One region of the Streptomyces sp. NPDC001407 genome, then DNA from elsewhere that is predicted to be linked to it. Evidence: riboswitches for the same ligand, from Rfam matches in the RefSeq annotation. Region 1 holds a riboswitch; each other region holds the start of a gene.

Region 1 (4,204 bases):
AGCAAGGTCAACCAGTGGACGCTGCTGGTCGGTTGCCTGCCGCTGGCCCACGCGCTGGGCGGCGGGGGAGCGGCCCTGCCGCTGGTGACCCGCCAGGTCGACGAGGTCGCCCTGACCGCGGCCCAGACCGTCCTCGCCGTGGTGGTCCTGCTCGACCTGCGGTTCGTGCGCCTCCAGGCAGCCGGTCTCTTCGTCCTCTTCGCGGTGCAGTTCGCCCTGCCGGGCGAGTCCGCCCGGCTCCTCATGACCTATGTGTATCTGGGCCTCGCCGTCGTGCTGCTGGCCACCCGCGTCCGTCAGCTGCCCGCCACGGCCCGTGCGCTGGGCGGGCGCATCGAGGGTGACCCGCACTACTGACGCGGCGGCGCTCGGCCCGGCAGGCCGTGGCCGCCGGTCACGGTTCGGTGATGAGATCGGTGAGGGCCTTGATGCCGTCCGCCGCCAGCACCCGGCGCTGCCGGTCCGCCGGGGTGCCCCGCCGCAGCAGGCGGTGCACCAGCGAGCTCACCTGCTGGAGGTCACCGGCCTCCTCCAGCGCCTGCCCGATGTGCCCGAGCAGGGTCTGCACGACGTCCTCGGCACCGCGGCGCTTGCCCTCGGGGTCGACGAGCACGCCTTCCAGGCCGTGCCGGGCGGCGTGCCAGTTCGCGGCGCCGAGCAGCTCCGGCGGGCAGTACGCCGCCCGGCGGCCGCTCTTCTCGTCGCGGATGGCGGTCGCCACCATGCCGCGCACTATCCCGGCGAACATCACGGCGTCGTCGGCGCGCAGCTGGACGTCCAGACAGCGCACCTCGATCGTGGGATAGCGGTCGGACAGCCTGGCCTGCCAGTACAGCTGCCCCCGGTCGCTGATCGCCCCGGCGACGAAGAGCGCCTGGATACGCTCCTCGTAGTCGGCGAGATCGGTGAAGTGCGGAGGCGGGCCGCTGACGGGCCAGCGGCTGTAGACCACGGTGCGCCAGCTGGCGAAGCCGGTGTCGTGGCCGTGCCACATCGGTGAGTTGGCCGCCATGGCCACCAGCACGGGCAGCCAGGGGCGGACGCGGTTGAGGACGGCGACGCCCATCTCCCGGTCGGGGATGGCGATATGCACATGCATCCCGTTGACCAGTTGCTCGTCGACCAGTTGGGCAGCCCGGCTGCGCATCGCCAGATAGCGCGGATGCCGGGTGACGGGTACGGGCACCAGGCCCGCGCGGGGTGACGTGCCGGACGCCGCGATCCGGCAGCCGTTCCGCTTGGCGGCGGAGCTCACCGCGTGGCGCAGCCGCAGCAGATGCCCGCTCGCCTCCGCGAGGTCCGCGCAGACCGGAGTGGCCACTTCCACCTGGGCCTGCAACAACTCCGCCTGAATCTCCCGCTCGTGCACGACCGGCTCCAGGTCCACCGCGGCGCAGACCTGCTCCGCCTTGGCAACGGGCAGTGCGGTGGCCGGGTCGAGCAGAAGATACTCCTCCTCGATCCCTAGGGTGAGCATGCCGTAGGGCTACCCTCGCGCTGTCACGGCGAACCGTGCGCTCCCCGCGGTCGCGTGTTTCTGACGCAAAGACGTCCGCCCTCCCGCGCGTACCGGCAGCGGAACGGATCCGGGTGACCGGATTTCAGTCGCCGGATTACCTCAACTCCCAAGAACGAAAAGGAGTTGCCTGATTTCCGTGCGCCGGAAAAGCACCCCGGTTCCACGAATGCCGTGAAGTGAAGAAGTTCACAGAAAGCCGTTCTGGCTCCGGTTTCCGGGACTTCGTGATGCAGGATCGTCACTCGAACACAAGATCCCGTCACCGAGACGGGCACCCCGGGCGGACGCCGAGTCCTGCCGCCGTTCCGGGTGCGGAGCAGACCGACTGGATCGGCAGGAGCGGGAGACCCAGGTACGGCGGACCACGATGGCGGTGGTCCTTGGGGTGAAGCCACGGATGTGGCCGGGCAACTTCGACAGCCCGAACCCGACAGGTCATCTTTCGCAGGCGGATGACGAAGGGTTTGACATGTCTGCGTTCCCCGGCATATCCACGCTGGTTTCCCGGGCCGGCGCCGCGACCGTCCTCACCGCCGCCACCGTCACCGCCTCGATGCTGCTGCCCGGAGTGGCGGCCGACGCCCAGGCGGCGACCCCGGGTCAGGCCGCGCTGAAGGTCGCCGCTTCCAAGAAGGGCTCGCCCTACCAGTACGGCGCCGCGGGCCCCAACCGCTTCGACTGCTCGGGCCTGACGCTCTACTCGTTCAAGAAGGTCGGCAAGAACCTGCCGCGCACCGCGCAGGACCAGTACAACAAGACCCGGCACCTCTCCGCCGGCTCCCGCCAGACCGGCGACCTCGTCTTCTTCCACTCCGGCAGCAACGTCTACCACGTGGGCATCTACGCCGGGGACAACAAGATCTGGCACTCGCCCAAGCCCGGCGCGTCCGTCCGCCTGGAGAAGATCTGGAGCGGCAGCGTCTGGTACGGCCGCGTCAACTGACCCCCGCGGACCACGGGAGACGGCCCCCGCCGCCGGAAGGCGCGCACGGGGGCCGTGTGCCGGTGTGAGCGGTGCAGCTGCGCGGTGGAGGATCAGGGCAGCTGCGCCCCGAAGGCCTGCAGGGCCGCGGGAACCGGCTGGAAGAAGGTCTCGCCGCCGGAGGAGCAGTCCCCGCTGCCGCCCGAGGTGAGGCCCAGTGCCGCGTCGTTGTCGAAGAGGGCGCCGCCGCTGTCGCCCGGCTCGGCGCACACGCTGGTGTCGATCAGGCCGTCGACCTGGCCCTCCTGGTAGTTGACGGTCGCGTTGAGGCCGGTGACCTGGCCGTCGTGCAGGCCGCTGGTGCTGCCGCTGCGCTGCACCTGCTCGCCGACGGTCGCCTCGGCGGCCCGGCTGATGTTCTGCCGGCCGCCGTTGTAGAGGTCTACCGCGCTGGTGTGGTCGGAGGAGCCGGTGTAGCGCACCAGGGCGTAGTCGTGGCCGGGGAAGGTCGAGCTCTCCGTCGTGCCGGCCTGGGCGCCGCCCTGCGAGTCGGACCAGTCGGCCGAGGCGTTGCCGCAGTGTCCGGCCGTCAGGAAGTACGGCTGCCCGTCCTTGGTGACGTTGAAGCCGAGCGAACAGCGCACCCCGCTGCCCCAGATGGCGTCGCCACCGGCGATGAGCGGCCGGAAGGTGCCGGCCGTCCTTCTGAGCGTGGCCTTGTCGCCCAGGCTCGCGACGACCTTGTCGAGCCGGCTCAGCCGCGCCCCGCGCACCGTGCTGTCGGCGGTGACGACGACCTTGTTGGTCTTCGGGTCGACCGACCAGGCGGTACCCGGGATGGACGCCCGGTCCTTCAGGATGCCTCTGGCAGAGTCGAGTTCGGCCGCCGAGTGCCGGACCTGCTTGGCCTCGGCGCCCGTGGCCCGTACCTTCGCCGCCGTCGTCGCGTCGAGCACGTCGACGACGAGCCGGTGGGTGGCGGCGTCGTAGTACGAGCCGGCCGTGCTCGCGGGGAGCTCGGCGGCGATCCGCTGGGCGAGGCCGGACGCCTGCTCGGCGGAGAGGGTGTCGGCCGACGGCGCCGACGTGGCGTGGGCGGCCGGCAGGGCGAGTGCGGCGGTCGCGAGGACGGCGGCTGCCGTGCCGGCCATGGCGGAACGGCGTGCGGATATGCGAGGACGTTTCACGTGGCCTCCCGTGGGGGGTGCCCGACGAGTCCGATGTCCGGGCACGGAGGGTGGATGTGACGTGATGACAGGGCCGTGACGGCCGATGCGCCACCCGGGGCCGACCGGGAGCCGCTAGTCGCGTCCATGTCAATTCTCGGAGTATCGGATCGTCCATGTGAACGTTCAAGAGCGACATTCGGTCGTACGGGCGGTGCGCCGACAAGTCCCCTACGTCACACGCGTACCGCGAGCCGCCCTCGTGAACGCCCGTGACGGGCGCGGATGGCTGAGGCGCGGTGAGCGGACAGGAAGGGGCGCGACTGTCCGGATACCGTTCTCTCGAGGGGCGGAGCGAAGGTTTCTTTGCGTTCCTTTAACAGGCCCCGGGGGCGCCGATGACAACGGGCCCCCGACCGTCGAGCGGTCGAAGGCCCGTCCCCGGTGCCTGCCGGGCGTCGCGCCTACTGCGCGCCCGTCGTGTGCGTCGGGCGGATCGGCCCGCTGGGCTCCGTCCCCGGGATCGGGGCGCCCTCGGCGTGCTCGATGGGCGCGCCCAGTCCGGCGAGGATGGCCTGCTCGCTGGGCGTGGCCTCG
Region 2 (4,204 bases), on a different contig from region 1:
CATGCGCGGACTGCGCACCCTGCCGGTCGAGTTCGCACCGCGCTCCGGATGACCCTGCGTCAACTGGCGTGACCACCGCGTGACCTGCGCTACACCGGCTTGTGACTCGTGAGGGCGGTGGCTATGTTCGACCACCATATTCGCCGCCACACGAGAGGCCATCGCATGCGCTCCGGGAACGGTCGACATCGTCGCCCCCGTCAGGTACCCGCCGTCGTGGTCGCAGCGGGGGTGACGGGCTCGGCCCTCGCCATGCCGCTGCTCGCGGCCACCGGCGCCAACGCCGCCGGCGCCCCCACGTGGGACCGCGTCGCCCAGTGCGAGTCCGGCGGGACGTGGAGCACCAACTCCGGCAACGGCGCGTACGGCGGGCTGCAGATGACCCAGGAGCTGTGGGAGCAGTACGGCGGCCGGACGTACGCCCCGCGGCCCGACCTCGCCAGCCGGCAGCAGCAGATCGCCGTCGCCGAGAACGTCCTGAACGCCGGGGCGAGCACCTGGCAGTCCTGCGGCTCCGCCGCGGGCCTCACCAAGGGCGGCGAGGCTCCGGAGGTGACCCCCGGCAGCACCAAGGAGCCCACGTACGACGCGCCCGCGCCTCGTGCACCGGAGCGCACTCCCTCCGCACCCGCGACGGGCGGCTCCGCGCCGTCGGACTCCACCGCTTCCCCGGCTGCCCCGGCCTCACCGTCCGCAAACCCGGACGCGAAGCCGGATGCGAAGCCCTCTTCCGGGACGCCCTCGCCTTCCGCGAGCGGCAAGAGCGACAAGCCCGAGGGCGGCAAGCACCGCAAGGACCCGGGCGGTCCCACGACGGGTCCCACGAGCGGACCCACGGGCGATCCCACCGAAATCCCCACGTCGGGCGCTTCGCCGTCCACGCAGGCACCCACCGACCCGTCCGCCGGTGAGCGGCCCACGGACCCCGCGTCGCCGCACGCGCCGTCCACCGGCAGCCCGGAGCCCGGCTCCGGTTCGAGCTCGGACCCGGGCTCCGGTTCCGGCTCGGGCAAGCACCGCGCGGAGCCGCCGCGTTCGGACGACGAGGGCCGCGCGTCCCGGGGTGGCGATGACGCCCGCACCGGCAGGCCCGCCGCGGGGGATTACACCGTGCGGCCGGGTGACAACCTGTCAGTCATCGCGGAGGCTCACTCCGTTAGCGGTGGATGGCAATCGCTGTACCAGCGGAACGAGAAAGTTGTCGGATCCGATCCCGATCTGATCCTTCCTGGTCAGCGGCTTGAGGTCGGTAAATAGCCCGACAGTTCGGGGGGAATGTCCGTTCCAGTCGAAAGTGAGACATGGGTCTCGTTGAACTTCCGCGGAACGGCCTCCTCCGAAACTTGGCGCACCCGCTCCCACCTGCGGATATGTCAGGTTTCCATGGGTAACAAGAGGCAACTGTGGCTGGAAAGAGGGGTTTGAACCCGTCGGCCCGGAGTGCTTACCGTCATGACCGCTCGCCACCGCGAGCACCACGGTCGCCACGCCGAATCCTGCCGGCGACCGGCGGAGTCGTCGCGAAAGCGCCGTAGGCAGGAGCGGGGGAACCAAGGTAGGCGCCGGAACGGTCCGCGAGGACCGGAACGGCTTGGGGTGAAGCCGAGTGTGCTCGCACACGAGGCCGGGCGAACTCACAGCCCGAACCCGACAGCTCACCTCGTAGGCGTCGGTGAGGAAACGACTCATGTCCAAGGGCAAGCACCGTCGTCCGTCCAAGGCCGTCCGCATCGTCACGCTCGCCGGTGTCACCGGCGCCGCGGTCGCGGCCCCGCTGATGATCGCGACCTCCGCGAACGCCGCCTCCGTCTCCACCTGGGACAAGGTCGCCCAGTGCGAGTCCGGCGGTAACTGGTCCATCAACACCGGCAACGGCTACTACGGCGGCCTGCAGTTCTCGCAGTCCTCCTGGAACGCCGCCGGCGGCCAGAGCTACGCCGACCGAGCCGACCACGCCAGCAAGTCCCAGCAGATCGCCGTCGCCGAGAAGCTCCTCGCCATGCAGGGCCCGGGCGCCTGGGGCTGCGCCGTGTCCGGCATGACCCCCGGTGGTTCGGGTGCCGGCGCGGACACCTCCGGCTCGGAGAAGGCCGACCGCGGCACCTCCACGAAGTCGCACGCCGACCGCAGCGAGCGCCAGGCCACGCCGAAGAAGACCACCCCGAAGCACGCCGCGCCGCAGGCGCAGAGCTCCGACGAGGACGAGTCCGAGGCCGCCCCGGCCCCGAAGCAGACCGCGCCGAAGCACGCCGCCCCGAAGACGGTGAAGAAGGGTGACGGCGAGTACGAGGTCAAGGAAGGCGACACGCTCGGCAAGATCGCCGATGCGAACAAGGTCAAGGGCGGCTGGGAGAAGCTCTACGACCTCAACAAGGACGTCGTCGACAACGCCGACCTGATCTTCCCGGGTCAGCACCTGCACCTGAGCTGACGCCTCAGCCCCACGGCCCCGCCCCGACGCGTACCCCGAGCGCGCCGGAGCGGGGTTCGTTTGTTTCCCCGGCCCCGCCCCTTCCCGCAGCATCTGATGCGCGGCTCCGCCCCGGACCCGTGCCCGGGTGCGGCTTGACTGCGCCTGCGGCGCTTTGTTCCCCTACCCCGCCCCTTCCCGAAACTGGGGCTTCGCCCCAGACCCCTGACCGCGCTGACGCGCGGTGTCCTCAAACGCCGGACGGGCTGGATTGCACGGAGCGTGGGTTCGTAACCTGCGGCCCGCAATCCAGCGTCGCAGGCAACGGACTACGGACCGCACATCCAGCCCGTCCGGCGCTTGAGGACACCCGGCGAAGCCGGGTAGGGGTCCGGGGTCTCCCCGGTTTCGGGAAGGGGCGGGTAGGGGAACAAAAGCCCGCCGCAGGCGCAAAGCAACCCGCACCCAACCCCGGCCCACTTCATCGCTCAGCGAACATTGCCGCCATTCGCCCCGCCATCTGCGCCTTTGTGGCATTTTTCGGCCCGTGGGCCGTCCCGACGGCAGGGCGACCCCCCGCCGCCCGTTAGGCTCGTGCTCGCAGAACTCCAGACACACACGAAGGAGACCCTCGTGCCGTCCATCGACGTCGTCGTAGCTCGCGAGATCCTCGACTCGCGAGGCAACCCCACGGTCGAGGTCGAGGTCGGCCTCGACGACGGCTCCACGGGCCGTGCCGCCGTGCCGTCCGGTGCCTCGACCGGTGCCTTCGAGGCCATCGAGCTCCGTGACGGTGACAAGAACCGTTACCTCGGCAAGGGCGTCGAGAAGGCCGTCCTGGCCGTCATCGAGCAGATCGGCCCGGAGCTCGTCGGCTACGACGCCACCGAGCAGCGCCTGATCGACCAGGCCATGTTCGACCTGGACGCCACCGACAACAAGGGCTCGCTCGGCGCCAACGCCATCCTCGGCGTCTCCCTCGCCGTCGCGCACGCCGCGTCCGAGGCCTCCGACCTGCCGCTGTTCCGCTACCTGGGCGGCCCGAACGCGCACCTGCTGCCCGTTCCGATGATGAACATCCTCAACGGTGGGTCGCACGCCGACTCCAACGTGGACATCCAGGAGTTCATGATCGCCCCGATCGGCGCGGAGTCCTTCTCCGAGGCCCTGCGCTGGGGCGCCGAGGTCTACCACACCCTCAAGTCCGTGCTGAAGGCCAAGGGCCTGTCCACCGGCCTCGGCGACGAGGGCGGCTTCGCCCCGAACCTGGGCTCCAACCGCGAGGCCCTCGACCTCATCCTCGAGGCCATCAAGCAGGCCGGTTACACCCCCGGCCAGGACATCGCGCTCGCCCTGGACGTCGCCGCCTCCGAGTTCTACAAGGACGGCTCGTACAACTTCGAGGGCAAGTCCCGCTCGGCCTCCGAGATGACGGACTACTACGCCGAGCTCGTCGCCGCGTACCCGCTGGTCTCCATCGAGGACCCGCTGTTCGAGGACGACTGGGACGGCTGGAAGACCCTCACCGAGCGCCTCGGCGACAAGGTGCAGATCGTCGGTGACGACCTGTTCGTCACCAACCCCGAGCGCCTCGGCCGCGGCATCGAGGAGGGCGCCGCCAACGCCCTGCTGGTCAAGGTCAACCAGATCGGCTCGCTGACCGAGACCCTCGACGCCGTCGAGCTGGCCCAGCGCAACGGCTTCAAGTGCATGATGTCGCACCGCTCCGGCGAGACCGAGGACGTCACCATCGCCGACCTCGCCGTCGCCACCAACTGCGGCCAGATCAAGACC
Region 3 (4,204 bases), 110 kb from region 1:
CCGCAGCGTGGTGAATGCGGCGGCGTACGCCCGGAGGTCTTCTTTCCGCTCCAGGTAGAGGCTACTCGTCAAATGGTCGAGAACAACCACGTCCAGATCAGCAATGCGCGGAAATGAGAAAATAACAAAAGGCCCGGTGATGCCAATGTGGCCGCTCCTGGAGAACGGCAGTACATGCAGCCGCACATGACGCTGTGCACCCGTTTCCACCAGGTGTCGCAACTGCCCGGCCATGACCTCCCGTCCGCCGACCTGATGGCGGAGCACCGCCTCGTCCAGCACGGCGCACAACTCCAGTGGGCTGGCGCCACCCAGCACCGACTGCCGTGCCATGCGCACCCGGACCAGCTTCTCGACCTGTTCCGGCGGCGGGTCGTTGAGCGCCGCACGGGTCACGGCGCGGGCGTAGGCGGGAGTCTGGAGGAGGCCCGGCACGACCGTCGTCTCCAGGGTGCGTAACCGCGACGCCTCCGATTCCAGGCTGATGAAGTCGAGATACGCCGGGGGCAGCAGATTGCGGTAGGCGTACCACCAGCCCCGGCGGCCGCCCTCCGCATCGGCGGTGCCCGCCCCGCACAGCGCTCCCAGCAGCGCGCGCAGTTCGGGGTCCGACACTCCGTACGCGTCCAGCAGCAGCGCGACGTCCGAGGACTTCACGCCACTGCTGCCCGTCTCGATCCGGCTGACTTTCGACTGGTGCCAGCCCACCGCGTGGGCGGCCTCCAGGCTGGTCAGTCCCGCGAGTTCGCGCTGGCGGCGCAGCTCACCGCCGAGTTTGCGGCGGCGCACCGCGGGTCCGTTTCGCATAGCCCTGCCTCCGCCCGTGGTGAACCTGGTGTTTCTTGTCAATAGACCACTGTGCCGCCGGAATCCGGTCGCTCGTCGTAGAGTTCACCGCTTCGAGCGACAGATATATGCAGATCTCGGGAGATCGCCCGCATCCTCACCATTTCCGGTGGCAGGCTGTCGCGCAGAGCCGACCGGAAGCGCTCTCGACTTCACGGCGCATTGCGTCGGAGTCCGCTCCCGGCGGGAAAGGGACTGCGCCATGGCAGATCATCAAGAAGCCACCGTCACCCTGCCGAGCGCCCCCGCCTCGGTCTCCACCGCACGCCGCTATGTGGCCGGCGTGCTCGCGGACTGGGGGCTGCCGGGCGGCACGGAAGCCGCCGAGACCGTGCGGCTGATCGTCTCCGAGCTCGCCACCAACGCCGTGCAGCACACCCGCGGCCAGTCGCCCACCTTCACCGTCGAGGTCCGGCTCGAACTCGACCGGCAGTTGCGGATCGGGGTCACGGACAGCCACCCGCGCTTGCCCCGCAGACTGCCCGCCGCCGTCCAGCAGGACAACGGGCGGGGCCTGGTCATCATCCGCTGCCTCACCGCGGAGCGCGGGGGAAGGGTCTTCTTCACCCCGAACCCGGACGGCGGCAAGACCGTGTGGATCTCGTTGCCCTGGACGGTGCCCGCCCTCAGCGCCGAACGGTGAGGGCGGGGCCGGGGCCCCGCACGGCGTGCGGGGCCCCGGCGCGGCGTCGCGGCCGCGTGCTGCCGGGCGTGAGGGCCGGTCAGTCCACCCGGCCGTAGCGGACGTTGTTCGTCCAGATCCGCTCCAGACGGACCACCGCGCCGGTCTTGGGCGCGTGCCAGATCTTGCCGCCACCCGCGTATATCCCGACGTGGTAGACACCCTGGCCGGAGACGAAGAACACCAGGTCACCGGCTTCGCGGGCGGAGCGGGAGATGTGGGTGGTCCGGTTGTACTGCTCGGCGGCGGTGCGGGGCAGGCTCTTCCCGGCCCGCTTGAAGGAGTAGAGGGTCAGGCCCGAGCAGTCGAAGCGGTAAGGGCCGGTCGCACCCCATTGATAGGGCGAGCCCTGTTTCGAGGCCGCGATGTGCAGTGCTTCGGTGGCGACGGTCGATGCCGCTGCCCCTGTCGCGCCGCCCGGCACCAGCACCGTGGCGCCGACGGCGGCGAGCGTGAGCGCGGAGGCCGCGCCGGCCCTGGACATCATTGACGGACGTTTGTGCGCGCCCATGTGCCAACCCTTCGTCAGCCGCCTGTGAAGGATGACCTGTCGGGTTCGGGCAGGCGAAGATGCCCGGCCGTGTCAACGGCTTCACCCCAAGGGCCGACCGCACTACTCTTGGTCGTCCCACCGTGCTCGGGTCCTCCATCCCCACCGGTGCGATCGGTCGACCCGGCATCCAGACAGCGGCGGGGTTCGGCGTCCGCCTGGACCGCCCCGCCGGGATGGCGGGGTCTTGTCGTCGACGGGATCTTGGCGCAGCCCAGGTACGGATTCCGAGCGGAACCAGAGGTATGTGAGGCTGCTCACTCCTGGGCAATTCCGCTGGACACGACGGGGATTGTCCGTTTCGGCGAAGCCCTGTTGAGCCGCTGGCCTGGGGCCCGTCGACAGGGCTCCGGCGCGGCGTGCGTGCCCGGCTGAAATCGATCACCGCGCCTCGTCTACGACACCGTCCGGCGTCTGGGGGAGCGGTGTTTATTCGCCCGCCGACCCGTGATCCATGGGCGCGGGCGGGAGTGTGAGCGGGATGGCGCCCCGGACGCGCCGCCGCGCCCCGGCCCGGACCGGCACCGGACGCGCCAGGGTGCTCCCGGGCAACTCCCGCCCACCGTCCTCGAACGCGGCTGCGAGGACTTCTCCCGGCCCCGTGCGGCCGACGCGCGCGGTCTGCGGCGCCCGTAGTCCGTCGTACGTGTCATGAGGGAGCGGCGGAGTGATCCGGACCAGAAGATCCAGTAGATGCAGACAGCAGCGGCACCAAGTCCCGGCCCGGATCGCCGGATCCGCCCCTTCCGCCCCTCCGGTCCCTCCCGACTCCTCTGGCCATGGATGCGCAAAGAGTCAGTTAACGCGTTGGAAAAGCTTCCGCTCTAATCTGCAATCCCTGGCCGTCCGATGAAGAACCCCAGGTCAAAGGTGTGTAGAACTCTTGTGTGCCCCCGTTGGGTTCCGCTAGGGGGACTGGTTCGTCAGTGAGGTGGACGCATGCAACTCTCCCCGCATGAGCAGGAACGCCTGCTTCTCCATGTGGCCGCCGACGTAGCCGAGAAGCGCCGCGCCCGTGGGGTGCTCCTCAACCACCCCGAGGCGGTGGCCCTGATCACCGTCCACGTCCTGGAAGGCGCCCGCGACGGCCGGACCGTCGCCGAGCTGATGTCCTCCGGGCGCAAGGTGCTCACCCGCGACGAAGTGATGAGCGGCATACCCGAGATGATCCACGAGGTCCAGGTGGAGGCCACCTTCCCGGACGGCACCAAGCTCGTCACCGTGCACGAGCCCATCGGCTGAAGGGGAAGACCGCCATGATTCCCGGAGAGATCCTGCTCGCCGACGCCCCCGTACCCCTCAACCAGGGGCTCCACCGCACCCGTCTCACCGTGCTCAACGCCGCCGACCGGCCCGTGCAGGTCGGCTCGCACTATCACTTCGCCGAGGCCAACCCGGGCCTCGACTTCGACCGCGCCGCCGCGCGCGGCAAGCGGCTCGACATCGCCGCCGGCACCGCCGTGCGCTTCGAGCCCGGCATCCCCGTCGAGGTCGGCCTGGTGCCGATCGCCGGCAAGCGGATCGTCGAGGGGCTGCGCGGCGAGTGCGGAGGACCGCTCGATGACTGAGCTCAGCCGGGCCGCGTACGCGGAACTGTTCGGCCCCACTGTCGGCGACCGCATCCGCCTCGCCGACACCGACCTCCTCGTCGAGATCGAGGAGGACCGCAGCGGGGGCCCCGGCCACGCCGGGGACGAGGCGGTCTTCGGCGGCGGCAAGGTCATCCGGGAGTCCATGGGCCAGTCCCGCGCGACCCGCGCCGACGGCGCCCCCGACACCGTCATCACCGGCGCCGTCGTCCTCGACCACTGGGGCGTCGTCAAGGCCGACATCGGCATCCGCGACGGCCGCATCACCGGCATCGGCAAGGCCGGCAACCCCGACACCATGGACGGTGTCCACCCCGACCTCGTCATCGGCCCCGAGACCGAGATCATCGCGGGCAACGGGAAGATCCTCACCGCCGGGGCCGTCGACGCCCACGTCCACTTCATCTGCCCGCAGATCGCGGACGAGGCCCTCGCCTCCGGCGTCACCACGCTGGTGGGCGGCGGCACCGGCCCGGCCGAGGGCAGCAAGGCCACCACCATCACCCCCGGCTCCTGGCACCTTGCCCGGATGTTCGA
Region 4 (4,204 bases), on a different contig from region 1:
CCGTGCTGCGCTGCCACCGCCCCGGCCAGCAGATCGTGGCCGTCGAGGTCAACCTCCTGGCGCCGCTGGACGCCGAGCCGGAGGGCCTCGACGGGGTCGCCACCATCATGGCCCGCGCCCTGTCGGAGGGCACCGACAAGCACACCGCCGAGGAGTTCACCGCCGAGCTGGAGCGCTGCGGCGCCACCCTCGACGCGCACGCCGACCACCCCGGCGTCCGGGTCTCCCTGGAGGTGCCCGCCTCCCGGCTCGCCAAGGCCCTCGCCCTGCTCGCGGACGCCCTGCGCGCCCCCGCGTTCCCCGACAGCGAGATCGAGCGGCTCGTCCGCAACCGCCTGGACGAGATCCCGCACGAGCTGGCCAACCCCTCCCGCCGCGCCGCCATGGCGCTCTCGAAGCACCTCTTCCCGGCCGACGCGCGCATGTCGCGCCCCCGCCAGGGCACCGAGGAGACCGTCGAGCGCGTCGACGCCGCCGCCGTGCGCGCCTTCTACGAGGCGCACGTCCGGCCCGCCACCACGACCGCCGTGGTCGTCGGCGACTTCACCGGCATCGACCTGGAGGAGGCGCTCGGCGACTCCCTCGGCGCCTGGACGGGCTCCGCCGCCGAGCCCCGGCCGGTGCCGCCGATCACCGCCGACGACACCGGCCGCGTGGTCATCGTGGACCGCCCCGGCGCCGTCCAGACGCAACTGCTGATCGGCCGGATCGGCGCCGACCGGCACGACCGCGTCTGGCCCGCCCAGGTGCTCGGCACGTACTGCCTGGGCGGCACCCTCACCTCCCGCCTGGACCGCGTCCTGCGCGAGGAGAAGGGCTACACCTACGGCGTACGGGCCTTCGGCCAGGTGCTGCGCTCCTCCCCGGAGGGCACCGGCGCGGCCATGCTCGCCATCAGCGGCTCGGTCGACACCGCCTCCACCGGCCCCGCCCTGGAAGACCTGTGGACGGTGCTGCGCACCCTCGCCGCCGAGGGCCTGACGGACGCCGAGCGGGACACCGCCGTGCAGAACCTCGTCGGTGTCGCGCCGCTGAAGTACGAGACCGCCGCGGCCGTCGCGGGCACGCTCGCCGACCAGGTCGAGCAGTATCTGCCGGACGACTTCCAGGCGCGGCTCTACGAGCGCCTCGCGCAGACCGGCACGGTGGAGGCGACGGCCGCCGTCGTCAACGCCTTCCCGGTCGACCGGCTCGTGACCGTCCTCGTCGGTGACGCCGCGGAGATCGAGGAGCCCGTCAAGGCGCTCGGGATCGGCGAGGTCACCGTCGTCAGCGGCTGACGCCTGACGGTGACTCACACCCGAGTCGCGTCCGACGGCTGATGTCTGACGCCGAGTGACATCAGCCACTCGGGAGGCGCGCGGGGCCGATGGGCCCGGCGCGCCTCCCTTATGCCCGATTTAGTGGACTGGTTGCACATCTCCGCTGTGTCGTACGCCACAAATCCCGGCTTCTGTTTGCCGTTCGAAAGTAGCGGCGTCTAGCGTCAGGGCGGCTGCCCGTCAGATGTGAGTCGCATCCGCGGCCCCGGACAGTCATCGCCGAGTCCCCGTACGGCGCGAGCCAGGGGAGCCGGGGACCCACATGTCCCTGGGGTGAATCGGGCCCCTCTCCGGAGGGATCCGTAGGAGACCTTCCTGCTCCGAACCCGTCAGCTAACCCGGTAGGCGAGAAGGAAGGAAAGGATCAGCCGTACCCATGGCGTTCACTCGTCCCACCGGTAAGCACCGCCGTCCGAGCCGCGCCGTCCGCGCCGGGGCGAACGCGGCGGGCATAGCCACCCTCGCGGCCACCGGTGTCATGGCGGGCTTCGCCGCGCCGGCGCTCGCCGCCACCGACGACGCCCCGCGCGTCGAGGACACCGGCCTGACGCAGGCCATCGTCATCGGTGACGACACGGCCGACCGCGTCGGCGAGCAGGCCGAGATCCAGCGCAGCGCCGCGGACGAGACCGCCGCCCGCCTCCAGGCCGAGGCCGCCGCCAAGAAGCAGGCCGCCGAGGTCAAGCAGAAGGCCGACGAGGCCAAGCGCAAGGCGGACGCCGAGCGCGCCGAGAAGGAGCGCATCGCCCGCGACGAGGAGCGCAAGCGCCTCAACACCTTCGTGGCGCCCATCGACGGCTCCTACGTCTCCACCGCCTACAAGGCGTCCAGCGGCCTGTGGTCCTCCGGCAGCCACACCGGTGTCGACTTCCACGCCGAGTCGGGCACCTCGGTGCACGCCGTGGGCGCCGGCACCATCGTCGAGGCGGGCTGGGGCGGCGCGTACGGCAACAACGTCGTCATCCAGCACAACGACGGCACCTACACGCAGTACGGCCACCTGTCGTCCATCGACGTCAGCGTCGGCCAGACGGTCACCCCCGGCCAGCAGATCGGCCTCTCCGGCGCCACCGGCAACGTCACCGGCCCGCACCTGCACTTCGAGGCCCGCACTGCGCCCACCTACGGCTCCGACATCGACCCGGTCGAGTACCTTCGCTCGCACGGCGTCAACGTCTGACGCACCGCGCGCCCCGGCTCTCACAGCCGTATCGCGGAGTTTCCCGTCACCAGGCCCCGGTTCACCGACCGGGGCCTTCGTGTTGGCCAAAACATATCGCTGACTTCACCGGCGCCATCGGAAATTCCCGGCCCCTGCAATAGAGTCGCCCGACAGGCGTCAATCGGCCGCGTTTCGCGGGGGTCAATGCGGAGGTTCACCCATGCGGGGCCGTACGTGAACGGCTATGACAACCCAGCGCCGGACAGCCGCGGAATTCCCACGCAGGCCGTGTGCACCGCGATCCGCGACGACATCGTCTCCGGCTCCTTCCCGCCCGGCAGCAGGCTCATCGAGGAACTGCTCGCCCGCCGCTACGGCGTCTCCCGCGTGCCCGTGCGCGAGGCCCTGCGCACCCTCGCCTCCGAAGGCTTCGTGACCACCCGCCGCCACGCGGGCGCCTGCGTCGCCGAACCCACCGAGCACGAGGCCGCCGACCTGCTCGACGTCCGGGCCCTGCTGGAGCCCCTGGGCGCCGCGCGCGCCGCGCAGCGCCGCACCGAGGCGCACCTCAAGGTGCTCCGTGGGCTGGTCAGGCTCGGTCTGGAGCGGGCGCGGGCCGGCCGGACCGGCGAACTGCGGCCCCTGGACGACTGGTTCGACGAGACCCTCGCCCAGGCCACCGGCAGCCCCAGCCTCGCCGCCCTGCTCACCCAGCTGCGGCTCAAGATCGCCTGGGTGTACGTGGCCGAGCCGCCCCTGCGGCCGGTGCGCACCTGGGAGGCGCACGGCGCCCTCGTCGACGCGATCGCCCGGGGCGACGCGGAGCGCGCGCGGGCGCTCGCCGCGACGCGCGCCGACCGCGCGCCGGGTGAATACCGGCTGCGCAGGCCCGTCCGTCAGGTCCGGGCGCGGAATCCGAAACAATCGGTGCGCACGGCGGCCGCCCCGTCCTGACAACAGGCGGTTATCCGCGGTCCGTTGCCGCCTTGTCCCTGGGAGGAATTCGCGCGGGGCGCGCACGGCGCGAAACCCGGCCCGGGTGGCCCGGCGGAATGCGGACGGCCCGGGAAAACGGACAACGGGGCCGCGGCGGCCTCCATCGGCCGCCGCGGCCCCGCCGCGCGCGATTGACCGTGAATCAGACGGTCTCCGGGAGCTCCTCGAGCCCCTCGGCGACCAGCTTCGCCAGACGGTCGAGCGCCGCCTCGGCACCCTCGGCGTCCGAGGCCAGGACGATCTCCTCGCCACCCTGGGCGCCCAGGCCCAGCACGGCCAGCATGGACGCGGCGTTGACGGCGTTGCCGTCGGCCTTGGCGATCGTCATCGGGACGCCCGCGGCCGTCGCCGCACGGACGAAGATCGACGCGGGACGAGCGTGCAGGCCCTCGGCCCAGCCGACATTGACGCGGCGCTCAGCCATGGTGTTGCCCTTCAAGTCGCTATTGGTTGTCTAGACCAGTGTCTCACGGGGTCCGCGGTGCTCCGGCTGCCCCCACCCTCCCCGGTCCGGCCCACCGGCGCGAGCCGGACCCGTTGTCGGTGGGCGGCCTTACGCTGGCTGCATGCAGACGCCGTCCGAGCATGCCTACCCGACCCACTGGGAAGCCGATGTGGTGCTGCGCGACGGCGGCACCGCACAGATCCGCCCCATCACCCCGGACGACGCGCAGCGCCTGGTCAGCTTCTACGAACAGGTCTCGGACGAGTCGAAGTACTACCG

The links. Region 1 has a riboswitch for cyclic di-AMP ahead of ACFY1P_RS13350 (C40 family peptidase). Riboswitches for the same ligand answer to the same signal wherever they lie in the genome.
Region 2: linked by a shared signal. The riboswitch ahead of ACFY1P_RS28715 (transglycosylase family protein) and the one ahead of ACFY1P_RS13350 (C40 family peptidase) in region 1 are both predicted to bind cyclic di-AMP.
Region 3: linked by a shared signal. The riboswitch ahead of ACFY1P_RS12895 (C40 family peptidase) and the one ahead of ACFY1P_RS13350 (C40 family peptidase) in region 1 are both predicted to bind cyclic di-AMP.
Region 4: linked by a shared signal. The riboswitch ahead of ACFY1P_RS17885 (M23 family metallopeptidase) and the one ahead of ACFY1P_RS13350 (C40 family peptidase) in region 1 are both predicted to bind cyclic di-AMP.

The regions. Positions count from the first base shown of each region.
Region 1 is NZ_JBIAWF010000007.1:231,751-235,954, forward strand. Features, by position in the region: gene ACFY1P_RS13340 (hypothetical protein) at 1-357, shown strand, start outside; gene ACFY1P_RS13345 (glutamate--cysteine ligase) at 395-1,477, opposite strand; cyclic di-AMP (ydaO/yuaA leader) riboswitch at 1,808-1,985, shown strand; gene ACFY1P_RS13350 (C40 family peptidase) at 1,989-2,462, shown strand; gene ACFY1P_RS13355 (S1 family peptidase) at 2,555-3,592, opposite strand; gene ACFY1P_RS13360 (hypothetical protein) at 4,072-4,204, opposite strand, start outside.
Region 2 is NZ_JBIAWF010000026.1:16,598-20,801, forward strand. Features, by position in the region: gene ACFY1P_RS28705 (cytochrome P450) at 1-52, shown strand, start outside; gene ACFY1P_RS28710 (transglycosylase family protein) at 217-1,257, shown strand; cyclic di-AMP (ydaO/yuaA leader) riboswitch at 1,518-1,684, shown strand; gene ACFY1P_RS28715 (transglycosylase family protein) at 1,688-2,431, shown strand; gene eno (phosphopyruvate hydratase) at 3,044-4,204, shown strand, end outside.
Region 3 is NZ_JBIAWF010000007.1:124,299-128,502, forward strand. Features, by position in the region: gene ACFY1P_RS12885 (helix-turn-helix transcriptional regulator) at 1-807, opposite strand, end outside; gene ACFY1P_RS12890 (ATP-binding protein) at 1,049-1,489, shown strand; gene ACFY1P_RS12895 (C40 family peptidase) at 1,569-2,039, opposite strand; cyclic di-AMP (ydaO/yuaA leader) riboswitch at 2,044-2,241, opposite strand; gene ACFY1P_RS12900 (urease subunit gamma) at 3,018-3,320, shown strand; gene ACFY1P_RS12905 (urease subunit beta) at 3,335-3,646, shown strand; gene ACFY1P_RS12910 (urease subunit alpha) at 3,639-4,204, shown strand, end outside.
Region 4 is NZ_JBIAWF010000012.1:10,018-14,221, forward strand. Features, by position in the region: gene ACFY1P_RS17880 (pitrilysin family protein) at 1-1,280, shown strand, start outside; cyclic di-AMP (ydaO/yuaA leader) riboswitch at 1,530-1,685, shown strand; gene ACFY1P_RS17885 (M23 family metallopeptidase) at 1,699-2,502, shown strand; gene ACFY1P_RS17890 (GntR family transcriptional regulator) at 2,773-3,438, shown strand; gene ACFY1P_RS17895 (HPr family phosphocarrier protein) at 3,623-3,904, opposite strand; gene ACFY1P_RS17900 (GNAT family N-acetyltransferase) at 4,047-4,204, shown strand, end outside.